DNA from 4 places in the Kitasatospora sp. NPDC097605 genome. Region 1 is predicted to be linked to each of the others. Evidence: riboswitches for the same ligand, from Rfam matches in the RefSeq annotation. Region 1 holds a riboswitch; each other region holds the start of a gene.
What was found. A riboswitch is a leader RNA that binds a small molecule or an ion and turns the genes downstream of it on or off. The one in region 1 is predicted to bind cyclic di-AMP.
Positions count from the first base shown of each region.

Region 2: another riboswitch for cyclic di-AMP. It lies ahead of ABTX81_RS21270 (M23 family metallopeptidase); the one in region 1 lies ahead of ABTX81_RS20870 (M23 family metallopeptidase).
Region 3: another riboswitch for cyclic di-AMP. It lies ahead of ABTX81_RS08935 (transglycosylase family protein); the one in region 1 lies ahead of ABTX81_RS20870 (M23 family metallopeptidase).
Region 4: another riboswitch for cyclic di-AMP. It lies ahead of ABTX81_RS25215 (C40 family peptidase); the one in region 1 lies ahead of ABTX81_RS20870 (M23 family metallopeptidase).

Region 1 covers NZ_JBEOSF010000017.1:147,076-154,620, forward strand. The annotation lists gene ABTX81_RS20840 (ATP-binding protein) at 1-820, opposite strand, end outside; gene ABTX81_RS20845 (SpoIIE family protein phosphatase) at 983-3,319, opposite strand; tRNA gene ABTX81_RS20850 (tRNA-Ile) at 3,508-3,581, shown strand; gene ABTX81_RS20855 (TetR/AcrR family transcriptional regulator) at 3,652-4,221, opposite strand; gene ABTX81_RS20860 (alpha/beta fold hydrolase) at 4,269-5,096, opposite strand; gene ABTX81_RS20865 (YiaA/YiaB family inner membrane protein) at 5,214-5,504, opposite strand; cyclic di-AMP (ydaO/yuaA leader) riboswitch at 5,750-5,908, shown strand; gene ABTX81_RS20870 (M23 family metallopeptidase) at 5,921-6,784, shown strand; gene ABTX81_RS20875 (hypothetical protein) at 6,844-7,545, opposite strand, start outside.
Region 2 covers NZ_JBEOSF010000018.1:74,031-81,575, reverse strand. The annotation lists gene purB (adenylosuccinate lyase) at 1-797, shown strand, start outside; gene ABTX81_RS21275 (MFS transporter) at 851-2,395, opposite strand; cyclic di-AMP (ydaO/yuaA leader) riboswitch at 2,707-2,869, shown strand; gene ABTX81_RS21270 (M23 family metallopeptidase) at 2,873-3,814, shown strand; gene ABTX81_RS21265 (APC family permease) at 4,207-5,772, shown strand; gene ABTX81_RS21260 (DUF2470 domain-containing protein) at 5,789-6,535, opposite strand; gene ABTX81_RS21255 (RidA family protein) at 6,677-7,084, opposite strand; gene ABTX81_RS21250 (IclR family transcriptional regulator) at 7,149-7,545, opposite strand, start outside.
Region 3 covers NZ_JBEOSF010000006.1:9,403-16,947, forward strand. The annotation lists gene ABTX81_RS08915 (Sco1979 family transcriptional regulator) at 1-56, opposite strand, end outside; gene ABTX81_RS08920 (ATP-binding protein) at 472-999, shown strand; gene ABTX81_RS08925 (DUF397 domain-containing protein) at 1,330-1,593, opposite strand; gene ABTX81_RS08930 (hypothetical protein) at 2,107-3,024, shown strand; cyclic di-AMP (ydaO/yuaA leader) riboswitch at 3,550-3,678, shown strand; gene ABTX81_RS08935 (transglycosylase family protein) at 3,665-5,011, shown strand; gene ABTX81_RS08940 (hypothetical protein) at 5,170-5,370, shown strand; gene ABTX81_RS08945 (LacI family DNA-binding transcriptional regulator) at 5,429-6,448, opposite strand; gene ABTX81_RS08950 (glycoside hydrolase family 13 protein) at 6,474-7,545, opposite strand, start outside.
Region 4 covers NZ_JBEOSF010000024.1:34,053-41,597, forward strand. The annotation lists gene ABTX81_RS25200 (glycosyltransferase 87 family protein) at 1-1,040, shown strand, start outside; gene ABTX81_RS25205 (hypothetical protein) at 1,053-2,108, opposite strand; gene ABTX81_RS25210 (C40 family peptidase) at 2,249-3,313, opposite strand; gene ABTX81_RS25215 (C40 family peptidase) at 3,565-4,758, opposite strand; cyclic di-AMP (ydaO/yuaA leader) riboswitch at 4,769-4,921, opposite strand; gene ABTX81_RS25220 (C40 family peptidase) at 5,269-6,312, opposite strand; gene ABTX81_RS25225 (NYN domain-containing protein) at 6,523-7,545, opposite strand, start outside.

The sequences.
Region 1 (7,545 bases):
GCGCGGAGCTGAGGGTGACCCGGAACCCGTACTGCTCGGCGAGCCGGCCGACCGCCGCCAGGCCGAGCTGCGGCACCTCGCCGAGGCGGGAGATCTCCACCGTGGAGCCGCCGGCCAGGGCGGCGGAGGCCTTCTCGACGGCCTGCTCGGGCATGCCGACGCCGCCGTCGTCGATCTCGATGACGGCGCCGTTGTGCACGGGCATCAGGGTGACGAACACCTGGGTGCTGGGCGGGGAGTAGCGGGTGGCGTTGTCCAGCAGTTCGGCCACCGCGTGGATCAGCGCCTCGGCGGCCGCGCCGACCACCGCGGTCTCGATCCGGCTGCGGATCATCACCCGCTGGAAGGGCAGGATGCGCGACTGGGCGCCGCGCACGACGTCCTCCAGCGAGACCGGCTCGGGCCAGTGCCGGCCGGCCCGGGCGCCGCAGAGCACGGCCAGCGTCTGGGCGAGGCGGGCCTGTTGGGCGGCGGCGTGGTCGGCCTTGAGCAGGCCCTCCAGCAGGGCCGGGTCGTCGTGGGTGCGCTCCATCTCGTCCAGCAGGGCCTGCTGGTCGTGCGCCATCACCAGGATCCGGCGGGCCACGCTGAGGAAGGCCCGCTGGGTGGAGGCGGTGAGCTCCTGTTCGTGCTGGACGGCGGCCAGTTCGGCGTTGCGGCGGGAGAGTTCGGCGGCGAGCCGGTTCCGCAGGTCGGTGACCCGGTGCTGCTGCTCGTCGGCCCGGCGGCGCTGGGTGGCGGCGACCGCGCGGTAGCGGGCGGCGGCCACGAGGGCGAGGACGGCGAGCACGCCTGTTGCCGTTGCGCACCACTGAGTCATCGTCACGCGGCGAATTCTAGGGTGATGATCCTACGAAGGTGTGAACGGATCCCGCCAAGTGACCGGATCTCGTCGATATCCTGTCAATACCGCGTCAATCCGCCCTGCTTCGGACCCGATCGGACGGTCCGTGGACTCCCGATCGGTGTCCCAGCAGCCCCGCTAGTGCACAGCCGACAACCGGTGCAACAGCAGTAACGCCACATCGTCCGGACGCGAACGCCGTTCGGTGACGTTCAGGGTGAGCAGATCGGCCAGTCGTTCCAGCGCCGGACCGGGCTCCACCCGCACCGGACCGGCGTTGCGCGCCCACAGCTCCAGCCCGCCGAGCATCCGCTGCACCGACTCGTCGTAGTCCTCCCCGCGGTCCTCCACCAGGCCGTCGGTGTAGACGAGCAGCGTCTCGCCGGGCGGCAGGTGCTCCACCACCAGCGGGTACGGCCGGTCCGGGGCGACGCCCAGCGGCGGGCCGCCGGGCAGGTCCAGCTCCACCGCCCGGGCGTCCTCGGTGACCCGGACCGGGGCCGGGTGCCCGGCGCGGGCGGCCCGCAGCGTGCCGTCGGCCGGGTCGAGGGTCAGATAGAGGCAGGTGGCGAACAGTTCGGTGTCCAGCTCGGCGAGCAGCCGGCTGGTCCGGGCCAGCGTGGCGGCCGGGTCGTGCCCGTCGGTGGCGTACGCGCGCAGACCGCTGCGCAGCTGGCCCATCACCGCGGTGGCCTCGGCGTTGTGGCCCTGGACGTCGCCGATCACCAGGCCGATCCGGCCGTCCGGCAGCCGCAGCAGGTCGTACCAGTCGCCGCCGATCTGCATGCCCTCGGTGCTCGGCAGGTAGCGGGCGGCGCTGGCGATCCCGGGCAGCCGGGGCAGGGTGCGCGGCAGCATCGCGCGCTGCAGCTCGGTGGCCCGGTGGTGGTGGGTGTCGTAGAGGCGGGCCCGTTCCAGGGACTGCGCCAGGATGCCGGCGAAGGCGGAGTAGAGGGTGCGGTCCTCGCGGCTGAAGACCCGCTCGGTGGCGAAGGTGATCAGGCAGGAGCCGACCTGCCGCCCGGAGGCGACCAGCGGCAGCACCGCCCAGGCGGCCGGGGCGAGCGGGCCGCCGGCGTCGGCGGCCCGCGGCCGTCCGCGCCCCCGTCCGCGCCGGGCCGGTTCGCTGAACAGCGGGGTCGACCGGGCCAGCGCGCGCTGCATCACGCCCTCGGACAGATCGGCCAGCCGGGTCAGCTCGGTGCGCCGCGGCCCGCCGTAGACGGTGTGCGCGACGGGCAGCAGCCGGCCCTCGTCGACCAGGTCCAGCACGATGCTGGCCGCTCCGAAGGCGGGCCGGGCGACATCGGTCACCGCCGTGGTGACGTCCCGGACGGTGACCGCCCGGGACAGCGTCCGGGTGAGTGCCAGCAGCAGCGCCGAGCGGGCCCCGGCGGCGGACGTCCCGTCGGTGTTCCCCCCGGCCGTCCCGTTCACCTTCCCGTCGACCTTCCCGTTGGCTCTCCCGGACCTCCGGAGGGCGCGGCCGGTGACCGGGTGCTCGTCGGGGGTGCGGCCGTGGTCGAGGTCGGCGATCAGCCCGGAGATCCGGACCGGCCGGCGGTGCACGTCCAGCATCACCTCGCCGGTCTCCTCGATCCGGACCACCCCGCCGCCCCGGCGCGGCACCCGGTAGCGGAGCCGGTACGGGCCGCCGGTGGCGAGCGCCTCGGCGAGCGCGGCCTGGACGTCCGGCAGGTCCTCGGGGTGGACGACGAGGTCGAGGTCGGGCGCGGGGGCCGGGCCGCCGTCCTGCGGCGCGGGCCGGCCGACCAGCCGCAGCGCCTGGGCGTCCCAGTGGGTCTCGCCGGTGACCAGGTCGCGCTCGAAGGCGCCGTGCCCGGAGGCGCGGACGGCGAGCGAGAGCAGCGGGTGGGCGGTGCCGGCGGCCGGGTCGCCGCAGGGGCCGGGCCCGGGGCGCACCCCGTTCGGCGCGGCGGCTCCGGGGCGCGGGGCGAGCGGCGCTCCGGCGTGCTCCAGCAGGTACGCCAGCCGGTGCGCGCAGGCGTCCGCGAGGGTCTCCAGCACGTCGAGGTCGCGCCGCGGGACGATCCCCCGGTGGGCGAGCGCCAGGGCGAGCACCCCGACCGGCCGCTCGTCGACGAGCATCGGCAGGGTGACGATGGCGACCATCCCGGTGCCCATCCCGGCGTTCCGGTTGGGGTAGTCGACGCTGGTGCGCTCGGGGCTCAGCAGATAGGGGCGGCGCAGCTTCAGCGCCATCGCGGCGGGCAGCTCACTGGCCGGGTCGACCACGCTGTAGCGCTCGTGGGCCCAGTCGGGCAGGCCGTGGGAGGCGGAGAGCCGGAGCAGGCCGCCGGGGTCCAGCAGGTAGAGCGCCGAGCCCTCGCCGGTGATCCAGCCCGGGCCCTCGGCGAGCACGGTGGCGAGCAGTTCGGCGGCGCTGGCGCAGCCGAGCAATAAGCGGACGCAGCGCATGGCACTGCGCGCGGTGGGGCTGCTGCGCGGGTCCACGGGACGGCCGGCCTCTCCGGTTCCTTATGGGGCAGTTAATTCTTAATACCTTATTTCTTAAGCGGGTGAGGCGTGGGGCGAACGGCGGGTCCCGGGGCCCCCGGTTTCCCCGGTGTGCGAGCGGCCCCGCCGGGTCCGGTACCCTTCTCCGTACGACGTCCCGCCGCGCAGGCGGGGTCGTGCGGTACGGGGCTATAGCTCAGACGGTTAGAGCGCTTCCCTGATAAGGAAGAGGCCACAGGTTCAAGTCCTGTTAGCCCCACACCACCGCGAAGGGCCCGGAGCGTCGCTCCGGGCCCTTCGGCGTTCTCCGCTCCCGCCGCTTCCGCCGCTCAGGGGCGGGGCCAGCCGCGCAGTCCGGCGGTCAGCACGGTGATCATGCGCTCCTGGGTCTCGCCGAGGTCCTCGGCGAGCTGGAAGGCGCCGCCGGTCGACAGCGCGGCGAAGCCGTGGGCCAGCGAGCGGAAGGTCCGGGCGGCGTGGATCGCCTCGGACCCCTCCAGCCCGTACTCGCGCAGCACCGCGACGATCACCCCGACCAGCCGGGCGGCCGCCGCGGCCAGGTCGGCGTCCGGCTGCGGCGCCTGCGGCAGGGCGCCGTAACGGTGCGGGTGCTCGGTGGCGTACGCGTGGTACGCCCGCAGCACGGCGGCCACCGCCGCGTCCCCGCCCCGGCCGAGCGCCGCCTCGGCGAGCCGGTCGGCCAGCTCCCCGGTCACCCGGACGGCCACCAGCCGGCGCAGTTCGGCCAGGCCGCCGCTGACGTGCTTGTACAGCGAGGGGGTGGCGACCCCGGCGCGGGCGGCCACGGCGGCCAGGGTGAGGGCCTCGGGGCCCTGCTCGTCGATGAGGGCGAGGGCGTGGCCGACGACCTGCTCGGGGGTCAGTCCGACTCGGGGCACTGCGGTTCTCCTGGGTCCGGGGGTGGGGGTGGGGGTGGTGCCGGTGCTCAGGCCAGGTCGGCGAGGAAGGCCAGCAGGGCGTCGGCGGTGGCCCGGGGGTGGTCGGCCATCGGGTAGTGGCCGGCCCCCTCGATCATGACCTTGCGGGCGTTCAGCGCGGCGGCCTGCCGGTCGGCGACCAGCTCCGGCTTCCCGAAGTCGGGGTCCTTCGAGCCCATCACGACCAGCGCCGGGCAGCGCACCGCGGCCGTCCAGCCGGTGGGCGCCGAGTCGCCGCGCACATAGCCGCGGGTGGCGGTCTTCCGGCCCGGGACGCGCATCGCGGCGACCAGCCCGGCCACGTACTCCTCGTGGTCGGCCGGCTTGGGGCCGGGGTAGGCCATCCTCCGGTGGTAGAGGCCCCAGAACGCGGGCGAGTGCACCAGCAGCGCGCCCATCGCGCCGAGCGCCAGGCGCTGCAGCGCGCCCGGCGGCACGTTCTCGACGAAGGCGTCCAGCAGGACGATGCCGGCGACCCGGCCGGGGGCGTCCCCGGCGGCCCGCACGACGCTGGCGCCGGTGTACGAGTTGCCCGCCAGCACGGCCCGGTCGATGCCCAGGTGGTCCAGCAGGGCGAGGACGTCACCGGCGATCGCGGCGGGGGAGTAGTCGTCCCAGACGACCGAGGACTCGCCGAAGCCGCGCAGGTCCATGGTGATCACCCGGCGGCCGGCGGCGGTCAGCAGCGGGCGCAGGTGCCGGTAGGCCGCCCGGCTGTCCAGCATCCCGGGGAGCAGCACCACCGGGGCGCCCTCGCCGTGCCCGGTGTCGTCGAACGCGATCCGGCCGCCGGGCAGGTCGAGGTGGCGGGTGACGGGAGCAAGGGTGCCGTTCATGGGGAGCCTCCTGGGCGGGATCGCGGCCGAGCGCCGATAGCCATAAAGCTAAGGCTAATAGCCTTAGCCGTCAAGCTATCGACGCTGAATGCGACCGGCCCCGCCGGCGGAGGCCGGTCAGACTCCCTCCACCTTGAACGGGTCGTGCTCGGTCAGCAGCTTGTCCAGCCGCGCCTGGTCGACCCGGGTCACCAGCTCGGTGGTCTCCTGCCGGTCCCGGACCACCTTGGAGAGGGTGAACGTCGAGGTGATCGTGTAGAGCAGGCCGAGGGCGAGGAACGCCCGGGTCCACGGCTCCACCGGGAGGAAGGCGATCCCGGCGCCGAGGGCGGTGCCGGAGAGGGCGAAGGACAGCACGGCCTGGATGTGGTACGCGGCCGTGGTGCGGGACTGCATCGGTGCGCTCATGGCGCCAGGATGGCCGCGCCCGGCCCGGCCGCACATGAGTAGGGGTACTCAAGTGAGGGGCCGTTCGTTGACGTCCCGACACGTTCGGTAGTGTCAGTTGTCATCAAACGTCCCAAATCGCCCATCGGGTTGCGTGGTGCCCGATCCGGATCCCGCCGTCAGCAACGGATGGCTTGGAATCGGGGGGCTCTCGGATTAACGTTTGATAACGCAGCGCGGTCCGCAACGCCGTACCCAGACGGCACCGTGCGCCGTCGCCTAATCCCGCCGGCCGGCCTCCGGGCAGGCCAGGGAGCCGGGGAACCACGTTCCTTGGGGTGAATCGGCCGGGCCCAGGCCCAGCCGTAGGAGACCTTCCTGCTCCGAACCCGTCAGCTAACCCGGTAGGCGCGAAGGAAGGAAAGGAGCGCGCCTCCGTGGCGTCGACGCACACCCCGGCACATCCGTCCGGCTCCGGCACCCAGCTGCTGGACCACCCGGGCCCGTTCACCGGGCAGGGCCCGTTCGCCGGCCCGGCCGACGAGACCGCCCCGCCGGCCGCCGAGACCAGCCGGCACCGGATGCCCCGTCAGGGCCGCGGCACCGCTCCGCTGCTCGGCGTCACCGCCGTGGCGGCCACCCTGGGCGCCACCGGCTTCGCCTCCGCCACCCCGGCCGCCGCGCCCGCCGTCGAGGTGCCCGACGAGCTGCCGGTCGCGCTCTCCGCCGACCCCGGCCTGGCCCTCGCCGCCCGCATCCAGCAGCAGGCCGACAGCCAGCGCACCGCGGCCGAGGAGACCGCCCGCGTCCAGGCCGCCCAGGAGGCCGAGGCCAAGCGCGCCGCCCAGATCGCCCAGCAGGAGCAGGCCAAGCGCGCCGCCGAGGAGGCCGAGAAGGCCAAGCTCGCCGCGATCAAGCTGCCGGTGCGCGACTACCGGCTCTCCGCCCACTACGGCCAGAGCGCCCGCTACTGGGCCCACCTGCACACCGGCCTGGACTTCGCCGCCGACCAGGGCGAGCCCGTCTACGCGGTCGGCCAGGGCACCATCACCTCGGCCGGCTGGGCCGGCGCCTACGGCTACCGGATCGTCGAGACCCTGCCCGACGGCACCGAGATCTGGTACTGCCACCTCTCCTCGATCATCAAGGGCTCCGGCAAGGTCGTCCCCGGCCAGCAGATCGGCAAGGTCGGCGCGACCGGCAACGTCACCGGCGCCCACCTGCACGTCGAGGTCCGCCCCGGCGGCGGCGCCCCCGTCGACCCGGAGAGCTGGTTCGAGCAGCGCGGCGTCACCCCCTGACGCCTCCCGTCCCACGACGAGGGGCCCCGGCCGACCGGCCGGGGCCCCTCGCGCATCTCCTAGGCCTCGTCCCCGGCCGGCTCCAGCCCCGCCAGGTAGGCGTCGATCTCCGCCTGCCCCGGCTCCGGCGCCAGCTCCGGGAACTCCTCCACCAGCAGCCGCGGCAGCCCCGGCACCGTCCACCCGCCGGCCAGCTCCAGCGCCGCCCGCTCCGCGGCCTCCTCGAACGCCCCGAAGTCCCCGGCCAGCTCGTCCGGCATCGGGCGGCCCAGCGCCGTCAGCTCCGCCAGGTTCCGGTAGCTGCGCTCCATCAGCCCCTGCTCCAGCAGCCGCCGCGCGCCGTCGGTGGCCATCCCGACCGCCAGCGTCCGGGCCCCGCCCTCCCAGCCCCCGTCATCCACCGGGTCCAGCACGCCGTCCGCCTCCAGCGCCGTGCACGCCGCCGCCCGCTCCTGCGCCGGCAGCTCCCGGAACCCCGCCAGCCAGGCCCGCACCGCCGCCTCGTCACCGGTGTCCACCCCGGCCGCGCGCAGCAGCAGGGTGTACAGCCGGGGCCAGGTCACCAGGTCCGCCCGGCGCAGCAGCCCGGCCGCCACCTCGCCCTGCCACTCGGCCTCGGCGTGCAGCCGCTCCTGCCGCTTGGCGTTCAGCCGCTTCGCCGCCCGCTGGTGGTCGACCAGCAGCCGCACCGCCGCGCCGTACGCCAGCGGGTCCTGCCCCGGCTCCGGCTGGACGTACAGGTACAGGCGCTCGTACAGCAG
Region 2 (7,545 bases), on a different contig from region 1:
CCGAGCTGGAGCGCCGGGTCGCCGGGCACCTCGGCTTCGAGAACGTGCTCACCAGCGTCGGCCAGGTCTACCCGCGCTCGCTGGACTTCGAGGTGCTGACCGCCCTCGTCCAGCTGGCCGCCGCGCCGTCCAGCCTGGCCAAGACCATCCGCCTGATGGCCGGCCACGAGCTGGTGACCGAGGGCTTCAAGGAGGGCCAGGTCGGCTCCTCGGCGATGCCGCACAAGATGAACACCCGCTCCTGCGAGCGCGTCAACGGCCTGGCCGTCATCCTGCGCGGCTACGCGTCGATGACCGGCGAGCTGGCCGGCGACCAGTGGAACGAGGGCGACGTCTCCTGCTCCGTGGTCCGCCGGGTCGCGCTGCCGGACGCCTTCTTCGCCTTCGACGGCCTGCTGGAGACCTTCCTGACCGTCCTCGACGAGTTCGGCGCCTTCCCGGCCGTGATCGAGGCCGAGCTGGACCGCTACCTGCCGTTCCTGGCCACCACCAAGGTGCTGATGGGCGCGGTGCGCGCGGGCGTCGGCCGGGAGACCGGGCACGAGGTCATCAAGGAGCACGCCGTCGCCTCGGCGCTCGCGATGCGGGCCGGCGCGCGGGAGAACGAGCTGCTGGACCGGCTGGCGAACGACGAGCGGATCCCGCTGGACCGGGCCGCGCTGGACGCGCTGCTGGCCGACAAGCTGTCCTTCACCGGTGCGGCCGGGGCGCAGGTCGCCGAGGTCGTCCGCCAGGTCGAGGCCGTCGCGGCCGCGTACCCGGAGGCGGCCAAGTACGCTCCGGGCGACATTCTCTGACGGTTCGCCGGCCGGAAGTGCCCGCCCCTTCGGCTCGGGGGCGAGCGGGCGAGTCACAGCCCCGTCGCCGATGAGGCGGCGGGGCCTTCGCCGTGTTCGGTGGGGACCGGGGCGGGGTGGCCGGGGTCGAGGGGCGGGGCGTTGGTGGCGCAGGCGTAGCGGCAGTCCGGCTCGGCCACCGGGTGGTCGTCCTCCGGGGCCAGCACATTGCCGTGGACGGCGGCCAGCGCCGTCAGCCCGCCGGCCACCAGCAGCCCGGCGCAGATCAGCATCGCGGTGTGGAAGGCGGAGTCGACCGCGTCCGGCACCCGGTAGGCGTCACCGCTCAGGCCGGCCAGCGCGGGCAGCGCGGCGACCGCCAGCAGGCCGGCCGCCCGGGCCGCGGCGTTGTTGACGCCGCTGGCGATGCCGGCGTGCCGCACCTCCACCGCGGCCAGCACGGTGGCGGTCAGCGGTGCGACCAGCAGCACCATGCCGCTGCCCATCACCGTGACGGCGGGCAGCACGTCCGTCCAGTACGAGGCGTCCGGGCCGATCCGCAGCATCAGCAGGACACCCGCCGCGCAGAGCAGCGGGCCGACGGTGAGCGGCAGCCGGGGGCCGATCCGCTTGCCCAGCCGGCCGGCCCGGGCGGACAGCGCCAGCATGATCACGGTGATCGGCACCAGGGCCAGCCCGGAGACCAGGGGTGAGAAGCCGGAGACGATCTGCAGCTGGACGACCAGCAGGAAGAAGACACCGCTGAACGCCGCGTAGACGGCGAGGGTGACCAGGTTCACGGCGGTGAACAGCCGTGAGGAGAACAGGCCGAGCGGCAGCATCGGCTCCGGGGTGCGGCGCTCGACCGCGACGAAGGCGGCGCCGAGCAGCACGCCCGCCGCGCCGGTGACCCAGACCGCGGGGGACAGGCCCTTCCCGGCGGCGGTCAGCGCGTAGGTGACGGCGCCCAGCGCCAGGGCGGCCAGCACCGCGCCGAGCACGTCGAAGCGGCCGGTCGCCGACTCGTCCCGGCTCTCCGGCACGTGCCGGGCGGAGACCGCCACCACCAGCGCGGCCAGCGGCAGGTTCAGCAGGAAGATCCAGCGCCAGCCCGGCCCGTCGACCAGCCAGCCGCCGAGGAACGGTCCGACCGCCGCCGACACCCCGCCGAGTCCGGACCAGAGGCCGACCGCCGCCGAGCGGTCCTCCGGGTGGAAGACGGCCTGGAGCATCGCCAGGGAGCCGGGGGTGAGCAGTGCCCCGCCGACGCCCTGCACGGCGCGCGCGAGGATCAGCACCTCGATGTTCGGGGCGGCGGCGCAGGCCGCGGAGGCGGCGGCGAACCAGACCACGCCGAGCAGGAAGACCCGGCGCCGGCCGTACCGGTCGCCGAGCGCGCCGCCGAGCAGGATCAGGCCCGCCAGGGTGAGCAGATAGGCGTTGAGCGTCCATTGCAGGGCGTCGAGTTGGGCGCCGAGGTCGGCGCCGATCCGGGGCAGCGCGACGTTCACGACGGTCCCGTCCAGCATCGCCATGCTGGAGCCGAGCACCGTCGCCAGAAGTACCCAGCGACCCTGCGCGGTGCCCAACCGCAGGGTGCCGGCCTCGGAGGTGGCCACGGCCCATGATCCGCCGGGCGGGGCCGACGTGACAAGGGTCACCGGGGGGTGTGTCGGGGAATGTCCGCTGCGTGAGTGATCGTGTGCGTACCGGTTCCGATATCGGCGCAGGGTCGCGGATCACGTGCGCGGCGTAAATGGATTGTGTGCGTACTGTGTATCGGTTTCATGCGGAGCGTCACGGTGATGCGGACTTTGGTCCCGGGGCCTGGAGATCGACATTGCTTCACCCGAACGGATGAGTTTTAGTTCAGCGACCGCCCGGCGTCAGCCCGGGTGGCCACCGGGTGGAACGCCTAGTCCTGCCGCTGCCCGGTGGTACGCAACGAACTCTGTACGGCAGGAGCGGGGGACCCACAGGTAAGTCGCCGGACCCGAATTCGCGGTCCGGCTCGGGGTGAAGCCGCCTTTTGCGGCCGGGCAACTCCAGCCCGAACCCGACAGCTCACCTCGCAGGCGTCGGAGAGGACATTTCGCATGCCCGCACACGCTCGTCGTACCGCCCTGCCCCGCGCCGCCCGCATCGGCATCGCCACCGCCGTCACCGGCGCCGCGTTCGCCCTCCCGCTGGTGACCGCGGTCAGCGCCCAGGCCCACGAGGTCCCGGCCGCCAAGCCCGCCGCTCCGGCCGCGCAGCAGGCGGCCCCGGCCGCTCCGGCCGCCGCCCCGGTCGAGGAGAGCTACAAGGTCGTCGGCGGGGACACCCTGTCGAAGATCGCCGCCGCGAAGAACGTCAACGGTGGCTGGCAGGCGCTGTACGAGCACAACCGCTCGGTCATCGGCGCCAACCCGAACCTGATCTTCCCGGGCCAGAAGCTCGCGCTCGGCACCAAGGCCGCTCCGGCCGTTAAGCCGGCCGCCAAGCCGGCCGCCCCGGCCGCTCCGGCCACCAAGCCGGCCGCGCCCGCCGCCAAGCCGGCCGCGCCCGCCGCGAAGCCCGCCGCCCCGGCCGCGAAGCCGGCGGTCCAGACCACCGCCGCCCCGGTCGCGACCCCGGTCGTCGCCGCCACCTCCGGCTACGTCGCCCCGCTGGCCAACCCGAAGCTCGGCACCGCCTACGGCGTGGCCGGCTCGATGTGGGCCTCCGGCCACCACACCGGCGCCGACTTCGTCGCCTCCACCGGCACCCCGCTGCGCGCCATCGCCAACGGCACCGTGGTGAAGGCCGGCAACGGCGGCGCCTACGGCAACGAGGTCGAGATCAAGCTCGCCGACGGCAAGTACGCCCAGTACGCGCACCTCTCCTCGATCGGCGTGAAGGTCGGCCAGACCGTCACCGCCGGCCAGCAGATCGGCCTCTCCGGTGCCACCGGCAACGTGACCGGCCCGCACCTGCACTTCGAGGTCCGCACCGGCTCGGAGTACGGCTCGGACATCGACCCGATCGCCTACCTGCGGGCGCACGGCGTCGCGATCTGACCCTCCGGTCGGATCACCTCCACCACCGCTGGGTGCGGGGCGAAGACGACTCTCCCGGGATGGTCATGTCGGGTGACCGCTCGACCGGGTGATCGCCGCACCTCCAGTGGATCGACGGGCGCGGGACACGCCCGTCCGGCCGGCCCGGTTCGCGAGACCTCCCTCGCGAGCCGGGCCGGCCGCCGTCGTTCGCAGGCCGTTCGCCGGCCGTTCGCCACCGGCGTTTCCGGTCGAACGGGCCGGGCCGACGGTCGAACAGGGCGTCAACCGCGTGCTGGTGACGCCGGGTCGGCCCGCTTTGCGGGTTCGCGCGCCGGGCCCCGATGCTGTCGGGTTGGCATCGCCCGACCGGTCCGGCGGGCGGCACGGGCACAGCGGGTGAAGGGGGCCGGATGGCCGTCCAGCGCGGGGAAGCGGTCGAGGACGCGGGACAGCGGCCGGGGGCGGGGGTGGACCGGCTGAAGGCGGACTCGGTCGGCCTGGCGGGCGTGGTCTTCATGGCGGTCGCCGCGGCGGCGCCGATCACCGCGATGACCGGCAACCTCCCGATCGTCGTCGGCCAGGGCAACGGCGCCGGCGCGCCCGCCGCGTACGTCTTCGTGACCGTGGTGCTCACCGTCTTCTCGGTCGGCTACGTGGCGATGGCCCGCCACCTCACCGCGGCAGGGGCGTTCTACGGCTACATCTCGCACGGGCTGGGCCGGGTGGTCGGGATGGCCTCGGGGCTGCTGGCGGTGCTCGCGTACATCGTCTTCGAGGCGGCGGTCGTCGGCTTCTTCGCGTACGCGCTGCGCGGGCTGGTGGCGGCGCAGCTGGGGGTGGAGCTGCCCTGGGGCTGGTACGCGGCGCTCGGGCTGCTGGTGATCGGGATTCTGGCCTGGTTCGACGTGCATCTGACCGCGCGGGTGCTCGGGGTGGCGCTGGTGCTGGAGGTCACCGTGCTGGGCGCGGTCTCGCTGGCCGTGCTGTTCACCGGCGGCGGGCCGGACGGGCTGGTGGCCGGGGAGGCGCTCGATCCGCTGAACGCCTTCCGCGGCGTGGGCGGAGGCGCCGGGGCCGGGCTGGGGCTGTTCTTCGCGTTCTGCTCCTGGGTCGGCTTCGAGTCCACCGCGATGTACGGCGAGGAGTCCCGCGACCCGAAGCGGGTGGTGCCGAGGGCGACGCTGATCTCGGTGATCGGGGTCGGGCTGTTCTACGTCTTCGTCTCCTGGATGATCGTCTCCGGCAACGGGACGCGGCGCGCGGTGGACGTCGCCAACGGCCTGGTCCCCGGCAAGAACGGCAACAGCCTGTTCTTCGATCCGCTCGGCGCGCACTTCGGCGGCTGGGCGGTGACGGTGTTCCAGTGGCTGGTGGTGAGCGGGTCCTTCGCCTGCGCGATGGCCTTCCACCAGTGCGCGGCCCGGTACCTGTACGCGATCGGGCGCGAGGGGTTCCTCCACCCGGCGCTCGGGCGCACCCATCCGCGGCACGGCTCGCCGCACGTCGCCTCGGTGGTCCAGTCGGTGATCGGAGCGGCGCTGGTGGGCGGGTTCCTGGTGGCCGGGATGGACCCGTACGCGCACCTGTACACGCTGCTGGCGCTGCTCGGGACGATGGCGATCCTGATCGTGCAGACGCTCTGCTCGTTCGCGGTGGTCGGCTACTTCCACGTGCAGGGCCGGCATCCGGGGACCCGGCACTGGTTCCGGACGCTGCTCGCGCCGCTGCTGGGCGGGGTGGCGATGGCCGGGGTGGTGGCCCTGCTGGTGGTCCACCGGGACGCCGCCGCCGGGGCGGCCGCCGGCACGCTGCTCTTCCGGCTGATCCCGTACCTGGTGATCGGCACCTTCCTGGGCGGGATCGGGCTGGCGCTGTGGCTGCGCGCCCGGCGGCCGGAGCGGTACGCCCGGATCGGGCGGATCATCCTGGAGGACGCGGCGGAGCGTGCCGACGACGCCGCGCCGGTGGGTGCCTGACGGATCGTCGGTCCGATCAGTGCCGGCGGGCGGGCAGCACCTGCTCGGCGGCGGCCACCAGTTGGTGCACCCGGTGGCCGAACTCGTCGGCGTCGCGGGCCGGTTCGGGGAAGACCAGGCGGACGTCGCGGTGGCCGCCCGGGTGGTCCAGGCGGAGCACCAGGCCGTACCGGTCGAGGGCGAGCGGGCGGACGGCGGGGAGCCCGGCGAGCAGTTCCGGGTCGATCAGCCGGGTGAGCACGGCGAGCGCGTCGGGGTGGCCGTCGGCCAGGTGGGTGAGCAGGCCGGCCTCGTAGCGGGCCAGCGGGTCGGGGGCGGCGGCCGCGAGGTCGGCGCCGGTGATCGCGGTGGTGCCGTAGGGGGTGGAGAGCACGGCGTGGGCGACGTCCAGGCGGAGGTGGACGCCGAGGCCGTCGTCGGCGAGGTGGGCGAGCTGGAGCCGGCCGGCCAGGGTGAGGCGGCCGCGGACCCGGTCGCGGACGGCCACCGGGGCGATGTCGGTGACGTCGAGCACGACGGCGAGGCCGTCCTGCTCGCGGGCCACGGCGGCGGTCAGCGGGGCGTCGAGCGGGGCGCGCAGCCGCAGCCGGGAGCCGTGCACCGAGACGGGGGTGGCGAGTTCGTGCTGCTCGCCGCAGGCGCGGACGACCACCGAGGAGGTGGCGGTGAGCAGGCCGGCGATCCGCTCGGCGGCGCTCGGCTCGGGGATCCCGGCGCTCTCGGCGGCCGTGTCGATCGCGGCGTCGTGGGGGTGCGGGCTCATGGGTGGGGACCTCCGGCGGGCTGCCTGCCTGTTGGTTAGGTGAGCCTAACCTAATGAGTTCGGGGCCGGGAGGGCAAGGCACCGCCGGGATGCGGAAGGGCCCGGACCGCGAGGTCCGGGCCCGGGGTTCCGCCGGAGGGGTCAGCCGATGACGGCCTGGGCGTCGATCTCCACCAGCATCGGCTCCTGCGGCAGCTCGACGAAGATCGTGGTGCGGCACGGCTTCACGCCGCCCGGCTTGATGTTCTCCTCGATGAACGCGGCGTAGACCTCGTTCATCAGCGGGAAGTCGGCGCGCTTGGTGAGGTACACCCGGAACATCACCACGTCCTCGATGGTGGCGCCGCCCGCCTCGACGATCGCCTTGACGTTCTCCAGGGTGCGGCGGGTCTGCGCCTTCACGTCGCCGTGGTGCAGGTACTCGCCGGTGGCCGGGTCCTGCGGGCCCTGGCCGGAGACCTGCAGGATCGGGCCCTTGCGGACGCCCTGGGAGAACATCCAGGCCGGGGCGGGGGCGCCGTCGGTGCGGATCTCGGTCTTGTCGCTCATGCGTGTTCGCTTCCTCGGTGGGGTGCGGTCGGGGACCGGGGGCTCGGGGTGGTTCAGGGGTGGTTCAGGGGTGGTTCGGGGTCTGCCCGCAGTCGGCGGAGACCGCCCGGGTGGTGCTGAGGAGCGCGGGCAGCAGCTCCAGCACCTGCTCGTAGGGCAGGACGACGTCCGGCACGGAGATCGAGGCGGCCGCGACCACCCGGCCGCTGGCGTCCCGGATCGGCGCGGCCACGCAGTTGATGAACGCCTCGTGCTCGGCGTGGTCCTGCGCCCAGCCCTGGACGGCGACCTTCTCCAGCTCCGCGAGCAGCGCCTCGGGCGTGGCCAGGGTGCGCGGGGTGTGCGGGACGAAGTCGATCCCGGCCACCACCCGGCGCCGCTCCGGCGCCGGCAGGTCGGCGAGCAGCACCTTGGAGACGGCGGCGCTGTGCAGGGCGGCGCGCAGCCCGATCCGCGAGTAC
Region 3 (7,545 bases), on a different contig from region 1:
GAGCCGAGGAGGATCCGGCGGACCATCGAGCCGCCGCCCGGCTGAACTGTGGTCATGCGGTCCTAACCTCCACCTAGGGCAAACAGCGCACAGTCTGCCATCAGTTGAGCGCTCACGGTGCCGATACTGACGGATGTTCCTATCAGTTCTGCACTCCTCACACCAGGATGCACGTGCAGACGGCGCTTGCATATGCCATTTGAACGACTGCACGTGAATCGACTCTTGCATCTGCAGTGAGCGCAGAGCACGATGGTGCACGTGCACCTGCACATCCCTGGCAATCCCGCGGGCTCCGCGTCGACCCCACGCGCGACTCCGTGCACCGGCCCGGTAGCGCCCCCGCGCCTCCGGGCCCTCGTGCGCGCGCGCCTGGTCGAGGGGGCGGCCGCGCGGCCGAGCGAGTCGGAGGTGACCGGCATGACCCCGGCGGGTCCAGCCGTGTCCGCCCCCTTATGGGAGGAGCTCTTCATGAGCACCGGAACGGCTTTGGCAGTCGACCCCCTTGTGGTCACCTGTACGCTCGCACCCCGCTACGAGGCCGTAAGAACCGCGCGCGACTTCGCCAGGAACGCCCTGCAGCGGTGGGGGCTGGGCGAGCTCTTCGACGACGTCGCGCTGGTGGCATCCGAGCTGGTGACCAACGCGCTGCGGCACGCGATCGGCGCGTGTCCCACCGCCGCGGACGACTACGACTTCCCCACCCAACCGGCCGTCGAGGGCCGGCTGCCGATCCGAATAAGCCTCGTGCACCGCGCTCCCCAGGTGGTCTGCGCGGTGAGCGATCCCAGCAGCATCGGCCCGGTGGCCCGGGAGGCGGACTTCGTGGCGGAGTCCGGCCGGGGCCTGCACCTGGTCGACTCGTTCAGCCGCTCCTGGGGCTGGCACCCGCTGGGCAGCGGCAAGGTCGTCTGGGCCCTGTTCGAGGCGGAGGAGGCCCAGCGGCCGACACCCGCCCCGGTGGCCGAGTTCGGCGGACGGCACCGGCGCTCGGCCTGATCGGCGCTCAGGTCGGCGGGTACCCGGGCGGCTCCGCGTCCGGCGGAACGTCCCCACGGAACCACCACAGCACGGCGAACGACACCCCGGTAGTGGCGACCGGCGGCCCTCGGGCAGCGGGCACCGGCAGCCCCCGGCGGTGGCGGCCCCCCTTCCGGTCCGTGTGACGGCGGCCCGGTACGGCGGCGGCCCACGCGCGAGCCGTGACGTTTCGGGCGCGCCCTGGCGCGGGGACCCCGGGCCGCGGCCGGGCGGACATCCGGACAAAGACAAAGGCCGTCGTGGTGTCAGCACCCACGACGGCCCCCCGATGGTGAAGCCGACGGCCGGTCAGACCGCCAGGTGGTCGAACTCCCCGTCCTTGGCCCCCAGGAGCAGTGCGGCGATCTCGGCCCGGGTGTAGATGAGGGCCGGCCCGTCCGGGAACCGCGAGTTGCGCATCGCCACCTCGCCCCCCGGGAGGGCGGCGAACTCGACGCAGTTCCCCTGGGAGTTGCTGTGCAGGCTCTTCTGCCAGACCACACCCTCGAGGTCGGTGGCGGCCATCCCGTTGTACGGGCCGTACGTGTCGTGCGTGTCGCGCGTGTCGTGCATAGAAATCTCCCGAAGAGCTCCGGAGTGGGTCGTTCAGCTCGGCGCCCCGGCCTCGGCCGAACGGACGGGCCGGCCCCGTACCGGCCCGGCACAACGCCTCACTTGACGTGATGATAGCTCCAGTGCACGTGCATCAGCACGGGACGTTGCAGGTGCACGGCCTTTTCGACACCGAACCGGAACTCTTCACCGGGCCCCCTGCTGACGGTACGTAAACGGACAAAGGCGACTGAATCGGCAAGCCTCCGATAACCGCCCGTAGGCGACCACCCGCCGAGTGTTGATCTTCGAACGCCGGGAGTCGTCCTTTCGTGACCCTCCGTCAGGTCGCCCGGGCGCTGTGAGACATCTCACGCGCGGAGGCGGCAACGCGGTTCCCGTTCCCGCGCATCTGAGGGGGTACCGGGAGAACTGCCGCCCGGGGGCCGGTTATGTCCGATTTTCGCAGTGGCCGTCCCGGCTGCTCGGTAGCCGACTGCGGACCGGGTGGACCGATGTCCTACGATCTCCGCCATGAGCACCGCAGCCATCCCGGGCGCGCCACTGCCCGTCCGCACTCCAGGCTCCCGTGCGCGGGGGCGCCACCGCCGTCCCGAGCGCCCCGAGATCCCGGCCGGTTCCCCGGCCCTGCTGCTCGCCGTCCCCACGGCCGCCGGGCCCGACTCCCGGCCCGTCGTCGAGGAGCTGCTGTCCATCGTCCGCAGCGAGCAGAACGGCGTCCGGACCGCCGCCGGCTACCTGCCCTCCGGTGACGCCGACGGCGAGACGGGCGACGAGCGCACCGTCGCCGAGCTGCTGGCCGAGGCGGCCGGGGCCGGCCTGCCCGCGCCGGTCGTGGTGCCGCTGGTGCCCGGCCCGCACGACTTCCTCCCCGGACTGCACGCGCTGGCCGCCGAGTACGGCGCCTTCGTCACCGACGCGCTGGGCCCGCACCCGCTGCTCGCCGAGGCCGTCCACGTCCGCCTCTCCGAGGCCGGACTGGCCCGCGCCGACCGGGCCCGGCTGTTCGCCATCGCGACCGCCGCCGACGGCGTGGTGCTCACCACCGTCGGCGGGCAGGCCGCGGCCGACGCCGCCGGCATCACCGGCATGCTGCTGGCCGCCCGGCTCGCCGTGCCGGTCGTGGCCGCCGCGCTGGACGTGCCCGGCTCGGTCGCCGACGCCGTCGCCCACCTCAAGGAGATGGGCGCCCAGAACCCGGCGCTGGCCCCGCTGGTGATCGGCCCGGAGGCGGACGCCGAACTGCTCGCCACGGCCGCCGAGGAGTCCGGCTGCCCGTCGGCCGCGCCGCTGGGCGCCTACCAGGCGGTCGGCCAGCTGGTCGCCTCCACCTACCTGGCCGCGCTGCCGGCCGTCGACCCCGGGGCCGACGGGGCCGGCGCCGCCGAGGAGGACGGCCCCCGCGCCGTCGGACGGCACGCCGCCCAGTAGCACCCCCCGCGCGAAGGGCCCGGAACGGACGCACCGTTCCGGGCCCTTCTCCGTGCCCCAGGGCCCCGTGCGGGCGGATCGAGCGCGCCGGCGGCGGCGGTGACGCCCCCTCCGGCGGTACCCGGGGGCGTGATGTCCGCTCTGCGGTGCTTTGCCCGGTGATGTGCTCCGCGCGGCCGGTGGCCGGACGGAGGCCGTCCGACGCCTCCTCGGCGCCCGCCGGTGCGCGTCCCTTTCCCGGGACGGCCGCGGCGCGCGGGCGCGGTGCCGGCGTCCTGAGGCACAGGCAGGTGCGTTGACCGCGAACGGTGTTGCGGGAAACCGGTCATTTCCGATCATGAAGGACGGCCGCCCGACCGGGTTTTCGTCAACCGTGACGAGCGTCACACATGTTTGCGGTTTGAACTCGCCTCTGCTTAACGTGCTCCCCGTTCGTGGCCACACGGACCCAGCACGTCCGCGACGCCGAGTCCTGCCGTCGGGCGCGCTGGCAGCGCAATGCACCACGGCAGGAGCGGGGGAACCACAGGTAGTTCGCCCAGGACCGGTCCTCACGGGCCGGCCCCGGGCTAGGGGTGAAGCCGCGCCCACAGCGCGGCCGGGCAACTCCAGCCCGAATCCGACAGCTCACCTCGCAGGCGTGGGAGAGGACCGCGTCTTCATGCTGCCCACCAACGGCACCCGACTGTCCGGCCGTACCCGTCGCGCGATCGCCGCCCTCGGCGTCGCGGGCATCGGCCTCACCATCCCCTGCCTCACCGCCGGCACCGCCTCGGCCGCCTCCGTCGCCACCTGGGACAAGGTCGCCCAGTGCGAGAGCGGCGGCAACTGGAGCATCAACACCGGCAACGGCTTCTACGGCGGCCTCCAGTTCACCAACTCCACCTGGTCCGCGTTCGGCGGCACCGCGTTCGCCGCGCGCGCCGACCTCGCCACCAAGGACCAGCAGATCGCGACCGCCGAGAAGGTCCTGGCCGTCCAGGGCCCCGGCGCCTGGCCGGTCTGCTCGGTCCAGGCCGGTCTGACCAAGGGCGGCACCCCGGCCGCGGTGGACACCTCCGCCGCCGCCGAGCCCGCCGCCCAGACTCCGGCCCCGGCCGCCAAGCCGGCCGAGAAGCCCGCCGCGCAGCAGCCGGCCGCCAAGCCCGCCGCCGAGCCGCGGACCCAGGCCCCGGCCGCCACCACCCCCGCCCCCGCCGCCGCGCAGCGCCAGGGCGGCCAGCAGTGGCGTCAGCAGACCGGCCAGCAGACCGGTCAGCAGGCCGCCGAGGACTACACCGTGGTCGCCGGCGACTGGCTGTCCAGCATCGCCGACGAGCACCAGGTCCAGGGCGGCTGGCAGCGGCTGTACGAGCTGAACCGCGCCACCCTGGCCGACGGCCCGCACACCATCTACCCGGGCCAGCACCTGACCCTGGGCGAGCGCGGCGGCGAGCAGGGCTTCGACTGGTTCAACCGCTCCCAGGGCGGCAAGACCCAGACCCAGACCCAGACCCAGACCCAGCCCCAGACCCAGGCCCCGGCCACGCAGACCCAGAGCCAGACCCAGAGCCAGGCGCCCGCCGCCAAGCCGACGAGCAAGCCCGCCGCGCAGGCCGAGACCCAGGCCCCGGCCCAGACCGCCACCGGCAGCATGGCCGCCGCCGTCGCCTTCGCCCAGTCGAAGGTCGGCCAGGCCTACGTCTACGGCGGCACCGGCAACGGCGGCTGGGACTGCTCCGGCCTGACCCAGGCCGCGCTGCGCGCCGCGGGCGTCTCCGTCCCGCGCGTCGCCGCCGACCAGGCCGCCGCGTCCACCCACGTCTCGCTGGACGCCCTCAAGCCGGGCGACCTGCTGTTCTGGTCCAACAACGGCAAGGACTCCGGCGTCTACCACGTCGCGCTCTACATCGGCGACGGCAAGTACATCGAGGCCGCCAACCCGAGCTCGGGCGTGCGCCAGCAGACGATCGCCAACTGGGCCCCGGACTTCGCCGGCCGGGTCTGATCCCGTCACACCGCCGCCCCCGGGGAGAGTCCGGTCGCTCCCCCCGGGGGCGGTGGCGTGCCCGGGCGCGCCGGATCGTGCCCGGTCGCCGGGCGGCCATGGTCAAACCGGGGTGACGCCGGGCATGCTGCTGCTCTGCACCCGAGAAGGAGTCACCCATGGCCCAGGTCACCGTCTCGCTCGACGCCAACCTCGCGATCGACGTGATGATGCTCTCCGGCACCAAGAGCCCGCAGGACGCCGTCGAACTGATCCTCCGCGACTACCTGGAGCGGGGCCGGCGCACCGAGACCCGCACCGGCGACGCCGCCGACGGCCACCGGGTCGGCCAGGAGCGCCCGGCCGCGCAGGAGGGCTGAGCGGGCACGCCGAAGGGGCCCGGGAGCGGATCGCTCCCGGGCCCTCCGTGGTCCCCCCTCAGCGCGCGCGGGCCCCGGTCGAGCCGCGCATCACCAGCTCCGGCTGGAACATGAACTCCCCGCGCTGCGCGGCGTTCCCGCCGACCTCCTCCAGCAGCGCGTCCACCGCGGCGGTGGCCATCGCCTCCACCGGCTGGCGGACCGTGGTCAGCGGCGGCTCGGTGAAGGCGATCAGCGGCGAGTCGTCGAAGCCGACCACCGAGACGTCCTGCGGCACCGACAGGCCCCGCTGACGGACCGCCCGGATCGCGCCGAGCGCCATCATGTCGCTGCCGCAGACGATCGCCGTACAGCCCTTGTCGAGCAGTGCCCCGGCCGCCGCGTGCCCGCCCTCCACGCTGAACAGCGTGTGGTGGACGAGCCCCCCGGCCTCCTCGGCGGAGAGCCCGAGCACCTCCCGCATGGCGGCGGTGAAGCCCTCGATCTTGCGCAGCACCGGCACGTACCGCCGCTGTCCGACGGCCAGGCCGATCCGCTCGTGGCCGAGTTCGGCCAGGTGCTGGACGGCCATCCACATCGCGGCGCGGTCGTCCGGCGAGATGAACGGCGCGTCGATCCGCTCGCTGTAGCCGTTGATCAGCACGAACGGCACCCCGCGCCCGGCCAGCCGGGCGTACCGGTCGTGGTCGGCGGTGGAGTCGGCGTGCAGGCCGGAGACGAAGACGATGCCCGCCACGCCCCGGTCGACCAGCATCTCGACCAGTTCGTCCTCGGTCGAGCCGCCCGGCGTCTGGGTGCAGAGCACCGGTGTGAAGCCGTGCCGGCTCAGCACCTGCTCGATCACCTGGGCCAGGGCCGGGAAGATCGGGTTGCTCAACTCCGGGGTGATCAGCCCGATCAGCCCGGCGCTGCGCTGGCGCAGCCGGGTCGGCCGCTCGTAGCCGAGCACGTCCAGGGCCGCCAGCACGGTCTGCCGGGTGGTGGCCGAGACGTTCGCCTTGCCGTTGAGTACGCGGGAGACGGTGGCTTCGCTGACCCCCGCCTGCGCCGCGATGTCTGATAGTCGCGCCGTAGTCACGGTTCCAGAGCCTATTGCAACCACGTCAGACCGCCCACCAGTCGGTGCTGTCCGCGGCGAGCACCGCCTCGCCGTCCGCCACCACCGGGTCGGCGCCGGCGGAGGTGAGCAGCAGCCGGCCGGGCGCCGGTATCCGCACCGGGGCGCCGGTGGTGTTGACGGTGCAGACGAAGGAGCCGCGGCGGAACAGCAGGGTGCCCTCGGGGCCGTCCAGCCATTCGACGTCGGTGCCGGCGCCGAGTTCGGGCCGGGCCTTGCGGACGGCCAGCGCCGAGCGGTAGAGCTCCAGGGTGGAGGTCGGGTCGCCGGTCTGCGCCTCGACGCTGAGGGCGGCCCACTCGGCGGGCTGGGGCAGCCAGGAGGGTCCGCCGGCGGTCGGGCCGAAGCCGTACGGAGCCTCGGTGCCGGACCACGGGATCGGGACGCGGCAGCCGTCGCGGTAGCCGTCCTGGCCGGCCTGGCGGAAGAACGACGGGTCCTGGCGGACCTCGTCGGGCAGGTCGGTGACGTCCGGCAGGCCGAGCTCCTCGCCCTGGTAGACGTAGGCGGAGCCGGGCAGCGCGAGCATCAGCAGGGTGGCGGCGCGGGCGCGGCGCAGGCCGAGTTCGCGGTCGCCGGGGGTGCGGATCTGGGTGCCGAGGCCGGGCGGGTTGGCGAACCGGGTGGCGTGCCGGGTGACGTCGTGGTTGGAGAGCACCCAGGTGGTGGGGGCGTCGACGGGGCGCATCGAGTCGAGCGAGAGGTCGATCACGGCGCGCAGTTCGGCGGCGTCCCAGGAGGTGCCGAGGTACTGGAAGTTGAACGCCTGGTGGAGTTCGTCGGGCCGCACGTAGTTGGCGGTGCGCTGGACGGTGGGGGTCCAGGCCTCGGCGACGCCGATCCGCTGTCCCGGGTACTCGTCGAGGATCTTCCGCCAGCTGCGGTAGATCTCGTGCACGCCGTCCTGGTCGAAGAAGGGCATGACGTCGTTGCCGAGCAGCTTGAGCTGGTCGGCGCCGCCGAGGTCGGGCAGGCCGGGGGCCTTGACCAGGCCGTGGGCGACGTCGATGCGGAAGCCGTCGACGCCCATGTCCAGCCAGAAGCGCAGGATGGAGCGG
Region 4 (7,545 bases), on a different contig from region 1:
CGATGGCCCTGCTGGTCCGCACCGGGCTGCGCAAGGGCCGGGCGCTGACCGGCGCCTGGGTCTGGGTGGCCGGCGTCCCGCTGCTCGGCCCGATGATCTACAACCGCTACGACGTGATCGTCACCGCGATCGCGGTGGCCGGTCTGCTGGCGCTGATCCGCCGCCCGGCGGTCGGCGGCCTGCTGCTGGGCCTCGGCGGCATCGTCAAGATCTGGCCGCTGCTCGGCCTGATCGGCACCCCGTCCGGGCGGCGCACCCGCCGCTCGTGGACGGCCGCGGCCGCCGCGACCGCCGCGATCGGCTTCCTGCTGGCCGCCGGGATGAACGGCGCCTTCGAGTTCCTGACGTTCCAGAAGGACCGCGGCATCGAGGTGGAGTCGGTCGGCGCGCTGCCGATCCACTTCGCCCGGATCGCCGGGGCCTGGGACGGCAAGGTGATGATGAACTACGGCTCGGTGGAGATGCTCGGGCCGTGGGTGGACGTGGTCAGCAAGGTGATGCTGGCCGGCACCGTGCTCGGCTTCGGCTGGCTGCTGCTGTGGCGCTTCACCGCCAAGCGGCGCAACGCGGCCACCATGTACGACGCCGCGCTCGCCGCGCTGCTGATCTTCACGGTGACCAGCCGGGTGATCAGCCCGCAGTACCTGGTCTGGCTGGTCGGCGCGGCGGCGGTCTGCCTGACCGTGCGCGGCACCAGCCAGCGGCCGGTGGCGCTGCTGATCCTGGCCGCGACCCCGCTGACCCTGGTGGAGTTCCCGCTGGTCTTCGGCGACGTGGTCGCCAGCCGGCCGGGGGCGATCGCCGTGCTGACCCTGCGCAACCTGCTGCTGCTGGTCGCCACCGTGCTGTCCTGCGTCCGGCTCTGGCGCTCCACCAGGCGCACCGAGCCGCTGCCGGAGACCGTGGTGCTGGCCCGCCCGGAGCCGGTGCCGGCGGCCGCGTTCTCGGTCCGCCCGGGCATCGCCTACGAGCAGGACCTGCTGGACGGCATCGACCGGCCGCGGACGCCCGGCGAGCGCCGCCAGGGCGCCCGGCCCTGAGGCCCGGCCTCCTCAGGAGGCCAGCGCCCGGACCTCGGCCAGCCAGAGGCGGGTGAACTCGGCCAGGCCCAGGCCGAGCCGGTCGCTGAGCAGACCATCCAGCCAGGCCTGCCGGTCCGCGCCCGGGCCCGCCGCGCCGACCGCCCGGTAGAGGTCCACCAGCCGCTGCGGCCCGTACCGGCGGGCGATCAGGTCGCAGGCCAGCCAGGCCTGCTCGTAGACCTGGGCGAGGCCGTCCCCGCCGGCCGCGAAGGCGGCGTCCTCGGGCAGCGCGGCGGGCAGCCGCCCGGCGGCTACGTCCCGGGCCAGCTCCGGGGCGATCCGGCGGGCCGGGCGGCCCGCGTCGCGGTAGCCGGTCCAGTCGGCGGCGCCCTCGGAGAGCCAGAGCGGCGTCCAGGCGCGGGTGTCGGCCCGGGTCGCCACGTGCACGGCCTCATGGGTGACCACCACCTGCCGGCCGAAGTCGCTGAGGCCCGGGTAGGTCTCCGGGTTGACCAGGATCCGGTCGGCCGGGGCGTTCAGCGGCGCGCCGGGGGCGGCCACCGTGACCGCGGCCATCCCGGACCAGCCGGGCCGCTCCTCCGCCAGCAGCCGGGTGAACTGCTCGCCGGTGGCCGGCAGTTCGAGCAGCAGCCGGCCGGCCCAGGCGGTGCCCCAGAGGGCCTCGACGGCGGCCACCGCACGGTCGCCGACGGCCGCGAGCCCGGCAGGGGCCTCCCCGGCCTCCCCGGCGTCCCCGGCCTCCCCGGCGACCACCCCGAGCACCAGGCAGCGCGCGCCGGCCGCGGCCCGGACGGTGCCGAGGTCCCACAGCGGCGGCGGACCGCCGGCGCCCTCCTCGCGGTCGACCCGCCAGCCGGCGGCGGACCGGGCCAGCGCCAGCCGGCGTGGATGGACCACCGGCCGCCGGTCGTACCCGGTCACCTCGACCGTCAGCTCGGCGGTGGCGGCGCACCGCCCGGCCGGGTCCACCGGGCCGAGCAGCAGGTTCCGGTACCCGGCGCGCAGCGGCAGCCCGGGCGGCCCCGCGGTCAGCGCCCGGGCCCGCCCGTCGAGCAGCGCCAGCACGTCGGCGTGCTCGTCCGAGGCCGCCGCGGCGGACGGCGCCGGGGCGGCGCCGGGCAGCGACAGCTGGGCCAGGCCGCCGGCCGCGAGCAGCAGGGCGGTGCGCCGCGACGGCCCGCGGCCGGTGGCGGGGTCCGGGCGGCTCAGAGCCGGATCACCCCCGAGACGGGCATCGTGGTGACGCTCTCGTAGCGGACCCGGGCGCCCGGGTAGGGGGCGTGTACGATCACCCCGCCGCCGGCGTACATCCCGACGTGGTGCATGTCCCGGTAGAAGATCACCAGGTCTCCCGGCCGCGCTTCGGTGAGGCTGACCCGCTGCCCGGCGTACGCCTGGGCCTGCGAGGTGCGCGGCAGGGTCACTCCGGCCTGCCGCCAGCTCCAGTACATCAGACCGGAGCAGTCGAACGCCTTGGGCCCGGTGGACCCGTAGACGTAGGGCGCGCCGATCATCCGCACCGCGGCGGCCAGCGCGGCGGCCCCGCGTTCGGAGGCGGGCGGGGTGCTGCCGAAGTCCAGCCGGTCGGTGCCCCGGGTGGCCCGCTGCTCCGCGTCGCGGGCGTCCTGGGCGGCGAGCCGGGCCCGCTCGACGGCGCCGAGGCTGTTGAGCAGCCGCTGCGCCTTGGCGAGCCGCTGCTGGATCTGCTGCTTGCTCTCGGCCAGCGCCTTGCGGGTCTGCTCCAGCTCGGCGAGCTTGGCGCCGGCCTCGGCCCGGCGCTGGTCGAGCACCCGCTGACGGCCCACCAGCTCGTGCAGGGTCTCGTTCTGCCGCTCGGCGCTCTGGTCGAGGACGCGGGCCCGGGAGAGGTAGCCCTCCGGGTCGGTGGAGAGCATCAGCTGGACCGTCCTGGTCATCCCGCCGCCGCGGTACTCGGCGCCGGCCACGGTGGCGAGGTCGCCGCGCAGCCGGTTGAGCTCGTCCTGGGCGGAGGCGATCTGCTGCTGCAGCGTGCCGGTCTCGTGCTGGAGCCGCTGCTGGACGTCCTGGGCGGCGTTGAACCGCTCCGAGGCCTGCTCGGCCTCGTCGTAGAGCTGCTCCACCTGCGCCTTGACGTCCTTGCGGTCGGCCTGGCCGTCCGGCGAGCCGGGAGCGGCCCGGGCGCTGCCGCCGGTCGCCACGCCCAGCGCGGTGGTGGCCGCCGCGGTGAGCACCAGCGCCCGGGCGAGCACGTGCGCACCTGACAGCGGGGAACGGCGGTGCACGGCCATGCGACGTCGGCTCCGATCCTGGGCCCGGCCCGCCGCCGCACCGGGGCGGGCGGCTGTCGAAGCGGGCGTCCGGTGGCAGACGTTAGCGAGTCCGGGCAACCGATTCCAAACCCCTGCGAACCCGAATATTCGGACACCGATCGGACATCAGATCGGTTCGCGGACCGAGCGTCCCGGCGCCGCCGGAGAAAGCCGCAGGCCCGGCCTCCCCCGCGGGGAGACCGGGCCTGACGGAGCCTGCCGACCGTCGGTCAGAGGCGCACGATGGTGTTCACCGGCATGTTGGACGCCGCCTCGTAGCGGACCGACGCGCCCGGCTTCGGGGCGTGGATGACCTGGCCGCCGCCGACGTAGATGCCCACGTGGTGGCGGTCGCCGTAGAAGATCACCAGGTCGCCCGGCTGGGCCTTGGAGATGTCCTTGCCGATCTGGGTGCCGGCGGTGGCCTGCGCCTGCGAGGTGCGCGGCAGCGACACGCCGGCCTGGGCGTACGCCCAACCGGTGAGGCCCGAGCAGTCGAAGGAGTTCGGGCCGGTGGCGCCGTACACGTACGGCGCGCCGAGCTTGCTCTCGGCGGCGGCGATCGCGGCGGCGGCGCGCGAGCCGTTGGCGGCGGGCGCGGCCGGCTTGGCGGCCTCGGCGGCCGGGGCCGCGGCGGTCGAGGAGCCCGAGGAACCCGAGGAACCCGACGTGGGCGCGCTCAGGTTGCTGCGGTTGGTGTCGCGCGAGGCGCGCTCGGCGTCGGCCTTCTCCTTGGCGGCCTTGGCGGCCTCGGCCTTGGCGGCGTCCGCCTTCGCCTTGGCCTCGGCGGCGGCCTTCTCCTCGGCCGCGCGGATGGCCTGACGCTCCTGCTCGGTGAGCGTGTTGAGCAGGTCCTGGGCCTTCTGCAGCTTGCCCTGGACGTCCTCCTTGGAGCTCTTCAGCTGCTGGGTGGTGGACTCCAGCTCGGCGAGCTTGGCCTGGGTCTCGGTGCGGTCCTGGTCGAGCCTGCGCTGCTGCTCCTGGAGCTCCTTCAGCGCGCCGGACTGCGTGGAGCCGGCCTGGTTCAGGGCGTCGGCCTGGTTGAGGAAGTTGTCCGGGCTCGCGGAGAGCATCAGCTGGACGGTCTGCGATATGCCGCCCGTGCGGTACTGCTCGCCGGCGATCTCGGCGAGGCCGCCCTGCGCCTCGGTCACCACGGCCTGCTGACGGGCCACCTTGTCCTGCAGCTCGGCGACCTGCTTCTGCAGCTCCTGCTGCTTGGCCTGGGCGCCGTTGTACTTCTCGGTGGCGACCTCGGCCTGCTCGTTGAGCTGGTCGACCTGCTCCTTGACCTGGTCCTTGGTCGGCGCGGGGTCGGCGTGGGCGCCGGACTGCGCGGAGAGGGCGACGGCAGCGGCGGCGACACCGGTCAGGATCGAGACACGGGCGCGGCCGGCGGGCTTGGGACGACGATGGGACGCCACGAAGGCGGACTCCTTCTTCCTCATCCGCCTACCGGGTGAGCTGACGGGTTCGGGCGGAAGCGTGCCCTACGACGCCTCACCGTCCGCTTCCGCGGCCGGCCTGGCGCCGATTCACCCCGGAGGAACGTGGTTCCCCGGCTCCGCTCCACAGCGGACCCCCGACTGCTGGATCCTCACTCGGACGACGGCCCACGGGCCCCGTCCCACTGCTTCGCGAACTCGGCGGCGAACCCCGCCGCCACCCAGGCTGGGTGATCGACTGTGCGTGGTTCGAGGCACGACCCTAGTAACAGATCCGTGATCCGTTCAAATCCTTGTCAGAAAAAAGTCGGAAGAATACCCAAGTTCCTTTGTGAATATGACCGAGCGTGATCAGGTCCCCACGTCGGGCTGATCATTCTCCGTCAGTCCGTCGAACGCCCCGCCGAAACGCCCGGCGCCACCCCCGTGCGGAGGTGGCGCTGATCACAGGGGGCCGTTCGGGCCCCTCGGGCGTGTCGTGTCGGTCCGTCAGACCCGGCGGATCGTGTTGATCTTCATGGCGTCGGCCTTCATCACCTTCACCACGTCACCGGTGCGCGGGGCGTGCACCACCATGCCGTTGCCGATGTACATCCCGACGTGGCTGCGGTCGTCGCGGTAGATGACCAGGTCGCCCGGCTGGGCCTCGGCGAGGGACGGCACCCGGGTGCCGTAGTTGCCCTGGGCCTGCGAGGTGCGCGGCAGCGAGACGCCGGCCTTCCCGTACGCCCAGACCATCAGGCCGGAGCAGTCGAAGGTGCTGGGGCCGACGTCGCCCCAGCCGTAGGGCGAGCCCTGCTTGCTCATCGCGAGCGAGACCGCGGCGCCGGCCTTGCCGCTGGCCTGCGGCAGGCTGCCCAGGTCGGTGCGCTCGGAGCCGCGCGAGGCGCGGTCGGCCTGCTGCTGCTGCGCCTTCAGGGCCGCGCGCTCGGAGGCACTGAGCGAGTTCAGCAGCTCCTGGGCCTCCCGGAGCTTCTTGTTGACCTCGGCCTTGGTCTGGTTCAGGTCCTTGGTGGTGCTGTCCAGCGAGGCCAGCACGGCGGCCGCCTCGGCCTTCTGCTGGTCGAGCCGGCGCTGCTGGTCCTGCAGGCCCTTGAGCGCCTCGGCCTGGCTGGAGCTGGCCTGCTGCACGCTGGAGGCCTTGTCCAGGTAGCCGGACGGGTCGGAGGTCAGCATCAGCTGCACGGACGGGTCGATGCCGCCGGTGCGGTACTGCTCGCCCGCCACCTCGGCCAGCCCGGCCTGAAGCTGGGTCATCTGGTCCTGGCCGCGGGCCACCTGGTCCTGGAGCTGGTCCGCCTGCTTGCGCAGCTGGTCCGCACGCTCCTTGGCGCCGTTGTAGCGCTCGGTGGCCTGCTCGGCCTCCTCCTGCAGCTGGTCGATCTGCGCCTTGACGTCGTCCTTCTTCGGCGCCGGACTGGGCGCCGCGTGGGCGGCGACCTGGGCGGAGAGGGCGACCGCGGTCGCAGCGGCAGCGGTGAGCACGGAGACCCGCGCGCGGCTCGGCTGCTTGGGACGGCGGTGGGAGGCCAAGGGACTTGCTCCTTCTTCCAATGGCCTCACCCGAACGGGTGAGAATCCGGAAAATAGGTTTGACGCCAGACCCTAGTGAAGATCCACGCTTCGCGCCACTCCCCCGATCGCGTGAACCCGAACCGCCCATCTGACTTCACAAAACTCGCACAACACCGCAATCCGGGTGCTGACCAGCCGTCATGCCGGCCTGCCCGCACCGGGAAGCGGCTACGGCCGGGCCAGCCGGTTCAACAGCAGCACCGAGGCGACGGGGCGCGCGCCGGCCTTCCGCACGCCCTCCGCGACCTCCCGGTCGGTGGAGACCACCACCACCGGACGCCCCTGCGGCTCGGCCCGGACCAGCCGGCGGATCAGCTCGTCCGCCGTCTCCCCGGTCCGGCTGAACCGTACCCGCACCCCGCGCGGCGGCGCCATGATCACCGGCACGTCCAGGTCCTGGCCGTCGAACACACAGGTGACCTCCGCCTGGGTGCGCTGCGCCAGCATCGCCAGCCCGCCCAGCAACCGGATCCGCTGCTGCTCCAGCGGCAGCGCCGGATAGCCCGTCTTGGTCACGTTGTAGCCGTCCACCACCAGATGGACCTGCGGGATCGCCAGCAGCTGGTCCAGCAGCGCCGGATCGTCCTCGGCCAGGCCGCGCCGCGCCACGTCGTGCGGCGACGCCGCGCCCGGCACCACCGCCTCCACCAGGTCCGCCGGGCGGATCTGGGAGACCGGCAGCGCCAGCTCCCGCTGCAGCCCCTGCGCCGACTGCAGCACGGTGTCCAGCAGCAGCCGCAGCCGCATGTCCTCGACGCCGCGCCCCTCGCGGGCCGACCGGCGGCCCTGCTCGGCGGCGTTCTCCAGCTCCGTGACCCGGTGCCGCAGCCGGCGCGCCTCGCTCTCCGCCGCGCTCCGCTCGGCCGCCGCCTGCGCCCGGACCGCCTCCAGCTCGGCCGCCACCTTGCGGGTCTCGGCCTGCGCCCGGCGGGTGTCGCTCTCCAGCGACCGCAGCTTGCGGCGCAGCGAGTCCGCCTCCCGGCGGACGTCCTCCGACTCGGCCCGCTGGCGCTCCAGGTCGGAGCGCGCCGTGGAGCGCACCTCGGCCAGCTCGGCCTGGAGCTTCTCCACCAGCCGGGCCGCCTCGGCCGCCGCGCCCTCGGCACCCGCCCGCTCGGCCTCCTCGCCGACCGCGGCCACCAGCCGGCTCCACCCGGCGGAGCGCACCAGATAGGCGGCCGCCGCCACGTC